DNA from 3 places in the Holtiella tumoricola genome. Region 3 is predicted to be linked to each of the others. Evidence: predicted binding sites of a transcription regulator. Region 3 holds the regulator's gene; each other region holds the start of a gene.
The links. The regulator Rex, encoded in region 3, represses fermentation and respiration genes when NADH is low (regulators of the CRP and FNR family bind a similar motif). The targets are predictions, from matches to a motif close to ATTGTTAANTANTTAACAAT.
Positions count from the first base shown of each region.

Region 1 (3,292 bases), on a different contig from region 3:
TCGAATCCGCCCTTTTCTGTATCGCGAGATTTAATGAAATCTACACGATCTTGCATACGTTTTTGTAATTGTTCAACGTACTGAGCATCTTCAAAGTTTGGTACAAAGCCTTCAATCTCCATAATTTGAATATCTGAGAATGGTCCCCATGGTTTGAATTCTGCTTTACCTTCTACTACTGCTTCAAGAGCACCTAAAGTATCTTTTGGTGTTACTTTTTTGCCCATGAAATCGCCAGTATTTAAGATATAACAATCTACATTTCTTTCAGCAACTAATGCTTTGAATTTTTCATAGTCATTTACTAATGGATATGTTCTAAATGGGTTAGCATATGGTTCAACTACTAATGCATTTGGATCAACACCTGGAGCAAGTCTTTCTGCACTTGAACGTTTTGTAGCAAGTGTAGCACCCATTACAGAAGCAAGTTCTGCACCACTTAATTTAACAATTGGTGGAATTGTAGGGTCTTTCATAATCCAGAAGATTGCATTAACTGGTTCATCAAATTTATTTACACGGTTTGGTGACCAAAGAATTGATTTTACTGCACGACCGTTACCATTACGAACATCTTCTGTAACAGGAACGATTTTACCATCTTCATCCATTGTAGCACCACAGTTTTGCATTGTAACAAGATATTTGTTATCTTCACATGTAAGTGGATAGTCTTGTGTTTTATCAAAGTATGCTGGTTCAAGTGCTACTGATGAACCATTTTCTGTTGAGATAACAAAAGCATCATCATGAAGTACTGTAATATCATATTTACCACCATGACGAGCATGTGTAAGTGTTGATTTACCTGATCCTGAAAGACCAAATACACCAGCAACAAATGATTTACCATCTTCTAAGTTATAGCGTTTTTGTCCACCATGGCATGATGCATAGCCATGACGATTAGCCATAGCCCAAGCAAGTGTTAATGTACCTTTTTTGTGTTCTCCAAAGTATCTCATACCTAAGATAGCTGCACAGTTATGTTCTGGATCGAAGAATGTAAGTCCCATTGGATGATCTGGGTGTGACCAATCTGGATCTGAGAATATGTAAAGGTCTCCATCTGGATATACCTTAGAATCTGCATACATTTTAGCTACTTCTTCATTAATTGCTTGGAAGTTTAATAACCATGAATACATAATATTTTCTTGTGTTGCTGGAATACAAAGATGTGCTTTTACTGAAAAATCTTTATCAAGACCTACAATAGCTTGTGCATGATATAATTTTTTAGTACGTGCTTTGTAGATAGCTTCACTAATCTTAAGAGCATATTCACCTTGGTTAACACCTGGTTCACCCATAATTTTACGAGCTGCTGCTGCACGTCCACTTACAGCACCATCATTGAAAAGAAGAATTTTTGTATCATCATCTAAACCAAGTAGGTCTGGTCTATATACAGGAATATCTGTTACGATTGTACCTGGTGCATTTGCAGCAAGTTTGTAAGCTTCTTTTAAAGAAGTTACTGGTGTTACATTATTACCGTAAAATGCTGTTTCAATTGTGGTACGAATTTGTCCAAAGATAGGATTGTTTGCACCAATTTCAGTTCTTGGAAATCTAGATTTTGTTGCCATTATAAACTCCTCCTTATTTACACATAAGTAAAATATACATAGCTATTAGGAATATTATTCAAAAAAAAATCGTTTCCCAATTATAATTATCTAATTTGTTACAATGTTTGTCAATACAAATTTCAGATATTATTAATAAATTAACAACTATATATATAAATCTATATTTAATTAAAAATATCATTCAATAAATAAAAAAGTTATGTTAATTAACTAATTAACATAACTTTTTTATTTATTATTTAATACATTTATCAATAATAATTTCAGCCAAACGTTTATGATATATTGCTTGCTCAATTAAGGTAAAGACTAAAAGGGCTGCCCCTATCTTTTCATCTTTTATTCCCCATTTATCTAATTCCTCATTAACAGTATCAACTCTTTTTTCTATACCTAGTTCAAAATAACTCATTTCTTTCTCTCTACTATTCAAACAAGCCTTATAAAGATTTGTTAATGTCTCGCTATCTATATTATCTTCTTGCTTTAACACAGAAAATACATCTTTTATATCACTAATGCTAATAATACTTTTTAATTGGTAAAGAAGTAGCATTAAAACAATATGATCCTTTGTATACTTTTTCTTATGCGCTGGCATTAATACTTTATCTTTTGTGTAGTTGTTAATCATTGTTTTTGTAAGTAACTTATCGTCTTCATGTCGCTTAGTATGGCTAAGATTACTTTCAAATAAAGTAATCAATTGATCCATATATAAATCAAGATTAGGAATGTCCTCTAAAGCCATATGTTCATCTAATCTAAGGCTTGCTACTTGTTCTTCTAACCACTTCTTTTCCATATTCGCACCTTCTTTAGTCCTATTAAATTTATCATAACTAATCCCCCTTATAAAATCAAGCCAAATTATTCTAGATACTATATTGACTATAGAATGTATGATATGATATATTTTAGTTATAATATTAAGTAGTATTAAAAACTACATATTATAGTTAGGAGATGTTTAAATGAATAATTCTGTTAGAGAACCTATTAATGCGTACACACATCTTTTAGGTGCTGGTTTATCTCTTGTAGGAACAATATTTTTACTTATATATGGTGGTAAAGGTCTTCCTCTTACTACAACAGCTATTGTCTCAATTATTATTTTTGGGTTAAGCCTGGTTAGTTTATATACTGCTAGTGGTATTTATCATGCTGTACGTGCTAAAGATGCTGTATTATTAAAGCTAAAAAAATTAGATCATTCTATGATCTTCATACTTATCGCTGGCTCATATACTCCATTTTGTTTATTAACGCTTTCTGGAGTATGGCAAATTACTATTCTTACATTAGTTTGGACCTTAGCAATCATAGGTATTACACTCAAAATGTTTTGGATTAATATGCCACGCTGGATATCAACGAGTTTTTATATTGGCATGGGATGGGTTGCTCTCCTAGCACTCAATCCTCTTACCAAAGCGCTTAGTGTAGGTGGCACTACATGGTTAGCACTAGGAGGTATCATGTATACTATTGGGGGTATTATTTATGGCTTTAAAAAGCCAAATATATCTGAACAATTTGGTTTCCATGAACTCTTTCATATTTTTGTGCTATTAGGTAGTGCATGCCATTACTGGTGTGTATTTAATTACGTATTATAATATATAGACTAAAAAAATAGAAAGGGCTACTATGCAGCCCTTTCTATTTTTTTAGTCTATTATTCTATAGAA
Region 1 covers NZ_JAQIFT010000020.1:23,804-27,095, forward strand. The annotation lists gene PBV87_RS05570 (phosphoenolpyruvate carboxykinase (ATP)) at 1-1,595, opposite strand, end outside; gene PBV87_RS05575 (DUF1836 domain-containing protein) at 1,834-2,403, opposite strand; gene trhA (PAQR family membrane homeostasis protein TrhA) at 2,573-3,220, shown strand.
Region 1: the regulator Rex is predicted to act here: its motif matches at 1,724-1,743, upstream of PBV87_RS05570 (phosphoenolpyruvate carboxykinase (ATP)).

Region 2 (3,292 bases), on a different contig from region 3:
ACTTTTGTCTCAGCAGTTGTCTCTCCCAACAAACTGGCTATTTCTTGTGCAACACGCATTTGTTTGTCAATAATAGACTGAGTCACATCCAGTGTACTTTCTTTTAAACTTAAAACTTCTTTTTTACGCTTTTCTTCATCTGTAATATCTGCAAAGATGACCAAAAGTGCTTTTTGTTTTTCTAGGTAAATAATATGTCTATAGGCAATAAAGTCATAGGTTGTAAATTCTACTTTCTCCTTATTTGAAGAAGTTTTTGTTCTTAGCACTTCTTCAAAAGGCTTAGGATCCATCATAATACTGATGCTTTTACCTTTCATTAAATCCCCTTTATATCCAAAGCGCTGTTCACTACTTGGATTCATATCTATTAATTTACAATGTCTATCTAATATTAAAATACTATTCGGTGAGTTGTAGAAAATTTCGTTGCTTAATCTTTCTGCAATACTTCTTGTATAAGGTAAGCACATATCTATTTGAGACATACCATGTAATACAGCAATAGCTTTGTCACGACAAGTTTCATAGCCACAAGCTCCACAGTTTAGTTCATCACTTTTTTCAACTTTTCCCATGCTTTCTAGGACTTGATGAATCTGCTCCTTGGTTGCTGTATAAATTTCTACCTGCTTATTTTTAAAATTACGTAAGAAAGATACTTTTGGATTATAGTATTTCACATCACTTTTTTGATCTACTGGCTTACGCATAAACTTTTGAATGGCACTTAATCTTGTAAATACGCTGCCTTCTTGGTTATGACCTCCTGGCCCTGCAATACAACTTTCACTACATATATTCATCTCAATACATACATTTTTCAATTTACCTGCTCGTAAGTCATTGAGTATTTCTTTGCAGTTTTCCATACCATGTACACGTAATACTTCTAGATGATTATCCTCTATCACTTTACGTATACCATTTAAAACACCACCTACTACAGGATACTTACTACCTCTTAAAGTCCCTACAAGATTGGGTTCATCTGGCTCTAATTTTTTATAATCAATGCCTTGTTCACCAAAATAGTGCATGATTTCATCAAAGGTAAGTACAGCATCTATATCCCCATCTAGCTCTTCACTAAGGGCTTCACAGATTTTTGAGATACAAGGTCCAATAAAGACAGTATACGCTTCTGGTGAAACCTCTTTGATCATACGCCCATGTGCAATCATAGGTGATACAATAGGCATCATATTTGGAATCAAATCAGAATAATAGCGCTCAATAAGTCTCACCGTAGATGGGCAGCATGTTGTAATCAATTCCTTTATCTCGGTTTCTTGTATGTAGTCTTCATAAGCTTTAGAAACAACTTCTGCTCCTACAGCTGTTTCTTCTATTTGATTAAAGCCAAGTGCACGTAGCCCTGCTATAAATTTATTACTTTCTTCAAAGTAGGCACGGTAAGAGGGTGCTAAAGAAACAACGACTTGCTTCTTTTCTACAAGTGCTGCCTTAACTTGGTCTAAACTAGATTTGACATCCCTTGCATTTTGAGGACATACGACTAAACAATGGCCACATGCCACACATCTTTCTGTTATAATATGTGCCTTATCATCTTTCACTTCGATAGCCTTCACTGCACATGTTCTGACACATTTATAACAATTTTTACAGTTGGTACTTGAAAAATTCATTACTTGCATGTTCTCACTCTCCTATAGACTTGCTCTTTAAAAAAGTCATCTACACCTTCTCTTGGAACACTATAAATCAAGCCCTCCATTTCTACTGAAACTGCCTCTGTACAATGCCCCAGACAGAATGCTGCTTTCAAAATGACACGTTCTTCTAAATGATAGTCTCGGATTAGTTGCTGAAGCCTTTCTATCACGTCATGAGACCCTTTCACATAACATGCACTTCCTACACATACTTTAATTTCCATAGACTCACCCCTGAATAGTCTAAATTTTAACAAATACTATGATTTTATTATAAACTTTCTATTTCATAGTATCAACCTTCTTTGGAAAATTCTTTACATAGGTTATGATATGAATGCGAACTATAGAAAAAAGAGTTATAAAACAAGATTGCTCATTGTTTTATAACTCTTTCTTCTCCATTTATACAATGTATTTATGCTCATCAAACATTTATACTTTTTAAGTATTTTTTTATTTAATGCTCTACCATATTATGAATCCATTTATACGATTTAAAACGTGTCATACATAAAATAGCTTTCACCACTTCTTCTAGCATAAGCATCATCACTACATACTCTAATCTTAAATTAAATACATAGACACCAATAAAGGATAAGGGCACACCTATTCCCCACATAGTACATGCTTCTAAAATAAGGGAGCATTTTGTATCTCCACCACCTCTAAAAATACCAATAATCATAACAATATTATAAACTCTCGGTATAATAATTACTGCATTAATGAGTAATACATTAATTGTCATTTGAGCTACTTCTGGTGTGACATTAAAACAACTCACAACCAATGGCGCCGTTAATGCAATCCCTATTGAAATCAAAATACCTAGTCCTGTAGATAAGATAATAATACGCTTAGCATATAATTTTGCTTTGTCTATATCTCCTTCACCAATGGCATTTCCTATTATAGTAAGGACTGCTGCCGCAATAGCAAAGATGACCACTAAGAAAAAGTTTGTAATGGTATTAACAATTTGAATGCTTGTAACTGCCGTCGAACCAATATGTCCATAAGCTTTAGTGTAGATCAGTGAACCAAGTCCCCAGCATATTTCATTGGCTGTAATAGCAAGCATAGGTTTGGTTGCTTTTTCTATCAATTCTTTTGGGACTACAAAAAGTTCTTTTGCTTTTGCTGCAAGCTCATACTTTTTAATATAAATCCCACCAACGATACATACTGTTTCTACAATACGTGCAAGGAGTGTTGCAAGAGCTGCTCCGGCTACCCCCATTGGTTCTACTATACCTAATCCAAAAATAAAAATGGCATTAAAAATAATATTTATAAGTACTGCAATAGCACTCGCAACCATAGGTAGTTTTGTACGCCCAATACATCTAAGCCCATAACTATAAGCAAATGTAATCGCTGTTAAAATATAACTAAACGAAACGATTTTTATGTAACTTGTGCCAAGTTCTAAAATTTTAGGTTCCTTATTAAAAAAGCCTATCATTTGCGTTGGAAATACCTGTACAACAACAGTGATGACTAAGGCATAAACACTTCCCACCATAAGCGCTAGCCCCAACATACGCTTAATATTAGTCAGATCTTTTTTTCCCCAATATTGAGAAATGAATACACCTGCTCCTGCA
Region 2 covers NZ_JAQIFT010000016.1:138,928-142,219, forward strand. The annotation lists gene PBV87_RS04240 ([Fe-Fe] hydrogenase large subunit C-terminal domain-containing protein) at 1-1,661, opposite strand, end outside; gene PBV87_RS04245 ((2Fe-2S) ferredoxin domain-containing protein) at 1,652-1,903, opposite strand; gene PBV87_RS04250 (MATE family efflux transporter) at 2,140-3,292, opposite strand, start outside.
Region 2: the regulator Rex is predicted to act here: its motif matches at 1,918-1,937, upstream of PBV87_RS04245 ((2Fe-2S) ferredoxin domain-containing protein).

Region 3 (3,292 bases):
CTTTCGTTACAACACGATCAAGGAAGTAACGGTCATGAGAGATTACAAGAACTGCACCTTTGTAACTTCTTAAGTAATTTTCTAACCATTCTGTAGCTGCGATATCAAGATGGTTAGTTGGTTCGTCAAGAAGGAGAAGGCTAGGCTCTTCTAAAAGAAGCTTAGCAAGGGCAACACGTGTTTTTTGACCACCGGATAAAGTGGTAATGGGTTGATTATAAATTTCTTCTTTAAGGCCTAATCCTTTTAGAACACCTTTTACAAGACTTTTATATTCATAGCCCTTTTTATCTTCAAAAGTTATACGGAGTGCATCGTACGTATGGGTTAATTCCATAGAATGAGTACGAGAAATTTCTTCTTCCATTTGATGAAGCTTAGCTTCTAATGCAATGACCTCATCAAATACATGAAGTAATTCCTCATATACCGTATGAGTAGAATTAAACTGCATATTTTGTTCTAAGTAACCAATAGTGGATCCTTTTGCAAAAAATAGATCACCTTCATCAGGGTGAAGTTCCCCAGTTAAAATTCGGAATAAAGTTGTTTTGCCGGCCCCGTTATTTCCAACTAGGGCAACTTTTTCTGTATCTTCTATATGAAATGAAACATCTTTTAACACAAGTTCTTCGTTAAAAGACTTACGAATACCATGACAATTAGCAATCATAAGTGAACCTCCTCATTATTGTAGTTTCATATTAACAGAAAAACGACAAAAATAAAAGCTATGAATGAACTATGTAGATTGACAAAAAAAAAACTAAAATGCTATACTATAGAATAAGAGTAAAAAGAAGGAGGTAAAGATGTGACTGAAGAGAGAAAGATTTCAATGGCAGTAATTAGAAGATTGCCAAGGTACTATAGGTATTTAGGAGAATTGCTTGACAATGGCGTAACTAAAATATCTTCTAGAGAACTAAGTGAAAAAATGAAAGTTACAGCTTCTCAAATTAGGCAGGATCTTAACAACTTCGGCGGTTTCGGACAACAAGGATATGGATATAATGTTGAATATTTACACAAAGAGATCGGAAAAATATTAGGACTTGAAAATACACATAGTATGATTATTGTAGGGGTAGGGAATTTAGGACAGGCTCTTGCAAATTATACAAGCTTTGAAAAGCGTGGTTTTAATTTAATCGGATTATTTGATGTCAATCCAAGACTTGTAGGTATGAGTATTCGTGGAATAGAAGTTCTGGATATAGACAAAATGGAAGAGTTCGTTAAGGAACATAAAGTAGATATTGCTATTTTGACAATGCCTAAGACTAAAGTTAAAGAAACAGCCGAAAATCTGGCTAAATGGGGTGTAAGAGGTTTATGGAACTTCTCACCTGTAGATTTATTTGTACCAGACGGCGTACAAGTAGAAAATGTACATTTATCACATTCATTAATGACATTAGCTTACAGAATTAATGAATGTGAAGGTGAATAAAATCAATAACTTCCAAACTATATGGAAAGTCGTAAACTTAGAATGTTCGTCTATCATACGTTGAAAAATAACAGAGATAGATGGACATTTTTTTATACATTTATCTTAGAAAAAAGATAAGAATGATAGCAGAATATAATAAAAGAATTCCGAACATTTTTTTTGAAAAAATAAGTGGTTCTATATAAAATGAAGAAAAAATAGAACTATAAAGTCGATAGAAATGAAAAATGTTCGAAATTGTATTGACTTACGTAAGTTTACATTCTAATATAATAATTAGAGAAATTATTATAGGATTTTAAAAAAATAATTAAGAAAATAGATAGAGGGAAGCTAGAAAACTGTAGTTTTTCTCTTTTTTAGCGCCTAAAATATTTTAAAAATAGATTTAATATAAAAGGAGAGTCTTGCGTGATTACCATTAACCAGTATTTATTAGCAACTAGTTTAGAAGAAGCGTACGAAACGCTTGTAGCCAACAAGAAAAATGTTATTTTAGGGGGCATGCTATGGCTTAAAATGGGTAAACAAGCTGTACATACTGCTATTGATTTATCTAAACTTGGACTTGACCAAATTACAGAAACAGATGAATACATTGAAATCGGATGTATGACAAGCCTAAGACAGGTAGAAACAAGTAGGCTTTTACAAGAGCATTTTGATGGTATTGTAGCAAATTGTGTTAAGGACATTGTAGGAACACAATTTAGAAATGTTGCAACTATAGGTGGAAGTGTATTTGGAAGATTTGGTTTTTCAGATGTATTAACAGCACTGCTTGCTTTAGATACTTATGTGGAACTTTACAAAGGTGGTGTTATGCCTTTAGAAGACTTTGTAAATGCAAAGAGAAATAAAGATATACTTGTAAAAGTTATGATCCGAAAAAGTGATAGTAAAGCGAGCTATCATACTCAGCGCAATAGTGCAACAGATTTCCCAGTACTTGCAGTAGCTGTAAGTCAGGCTGATGAAGGCGTAAAAATTTCGGTAGGGGCAAGACCTCATAAAGCAAAACGTGCCTATGAAGCAGAAGCTTTATTACAAGGTGGTTTAACAGAATCTACAATTGAGGCGGCTGCACAAAAGGTTGTAGAGGAGTTAGATTTTGGGACTAACTTACGAGCAGGTGAAGCTTATCGCAAACAGTTAGCACAAGCATTAGTTAAAAGAGCTATAGATGAGATTAGAGCATAAGTGAGGAGAGCATCATGAAAATAAAAGTATGGATTAATAATAAAGTACATGAAAGAGAAATTGAAAGTGATTTACTCCTTATTGATTTCTTGCGTAGTGAAGGTTATTACAGTGTAAAACGTGGTTGTGATACAGCTAATTGTGGCTTATGTACAGTGTGGTTAGATGAAGTACCTGTTTTATCTTGCTCAACATTAGCAGCACGTGCAAATGGAAGAAAGGTGACAACATTAGAAGGGCTTGAAGAAGAAGTTAAAGTATTTGCAGAATTTATGGCTAATGAGGGTGCAGAACAATGTGGTTACTGTAGCCCAGGCTTTATTATGAACGTATTAGCAATGAAAAAAGAATTAGTTAATCCAACAGTAGATGAGATTAAACATTATTTAGCAGGAAACTTATGCCGTTGTACAGGTTATATGGGGCAAATGCGTGCTGTTGAGAAATTCTTGCATTCAGAGGAGGCATAAATATGAAGGTAGTCAATCAAAAGGTTGTAAAAGTAGATGCAATGGCTTTATTAACAGGTAAGCCTGTTTATACAGAAGATTTAATGCCAAAGGAATGTTTAGTTGTAAAAATATTAAGAAGCCCTCATGCCTATGCAAAAATTAAAAGTATTAATAAGCAAATCGC
Region 3 covers NZ_JAQIFT010000007.1:69,736-73,027, forward strand. The annotation lists gene PBV87_RS01115 (ABC-F family ATP-binding cassette domain-containing protein) at 1-673, opposite strand, end outside; gene PBV87_RS01120 (redox-sensing transcriptional repressor Rex) at 815-1,453, shown strand; gene PBV87_RS01125 (FAD binding domain-containing protein) at 1,868-2,656, shown strand; gene PBV87_RS01130 ((2Fe-2S)-binding protein) at 2,671-3,126, shown strand; gene PBV87_RS01135 (xanthine dehydrogenase family protein molybdopterin-binding subunit) at 3,129-3,292, shown strand, end outside.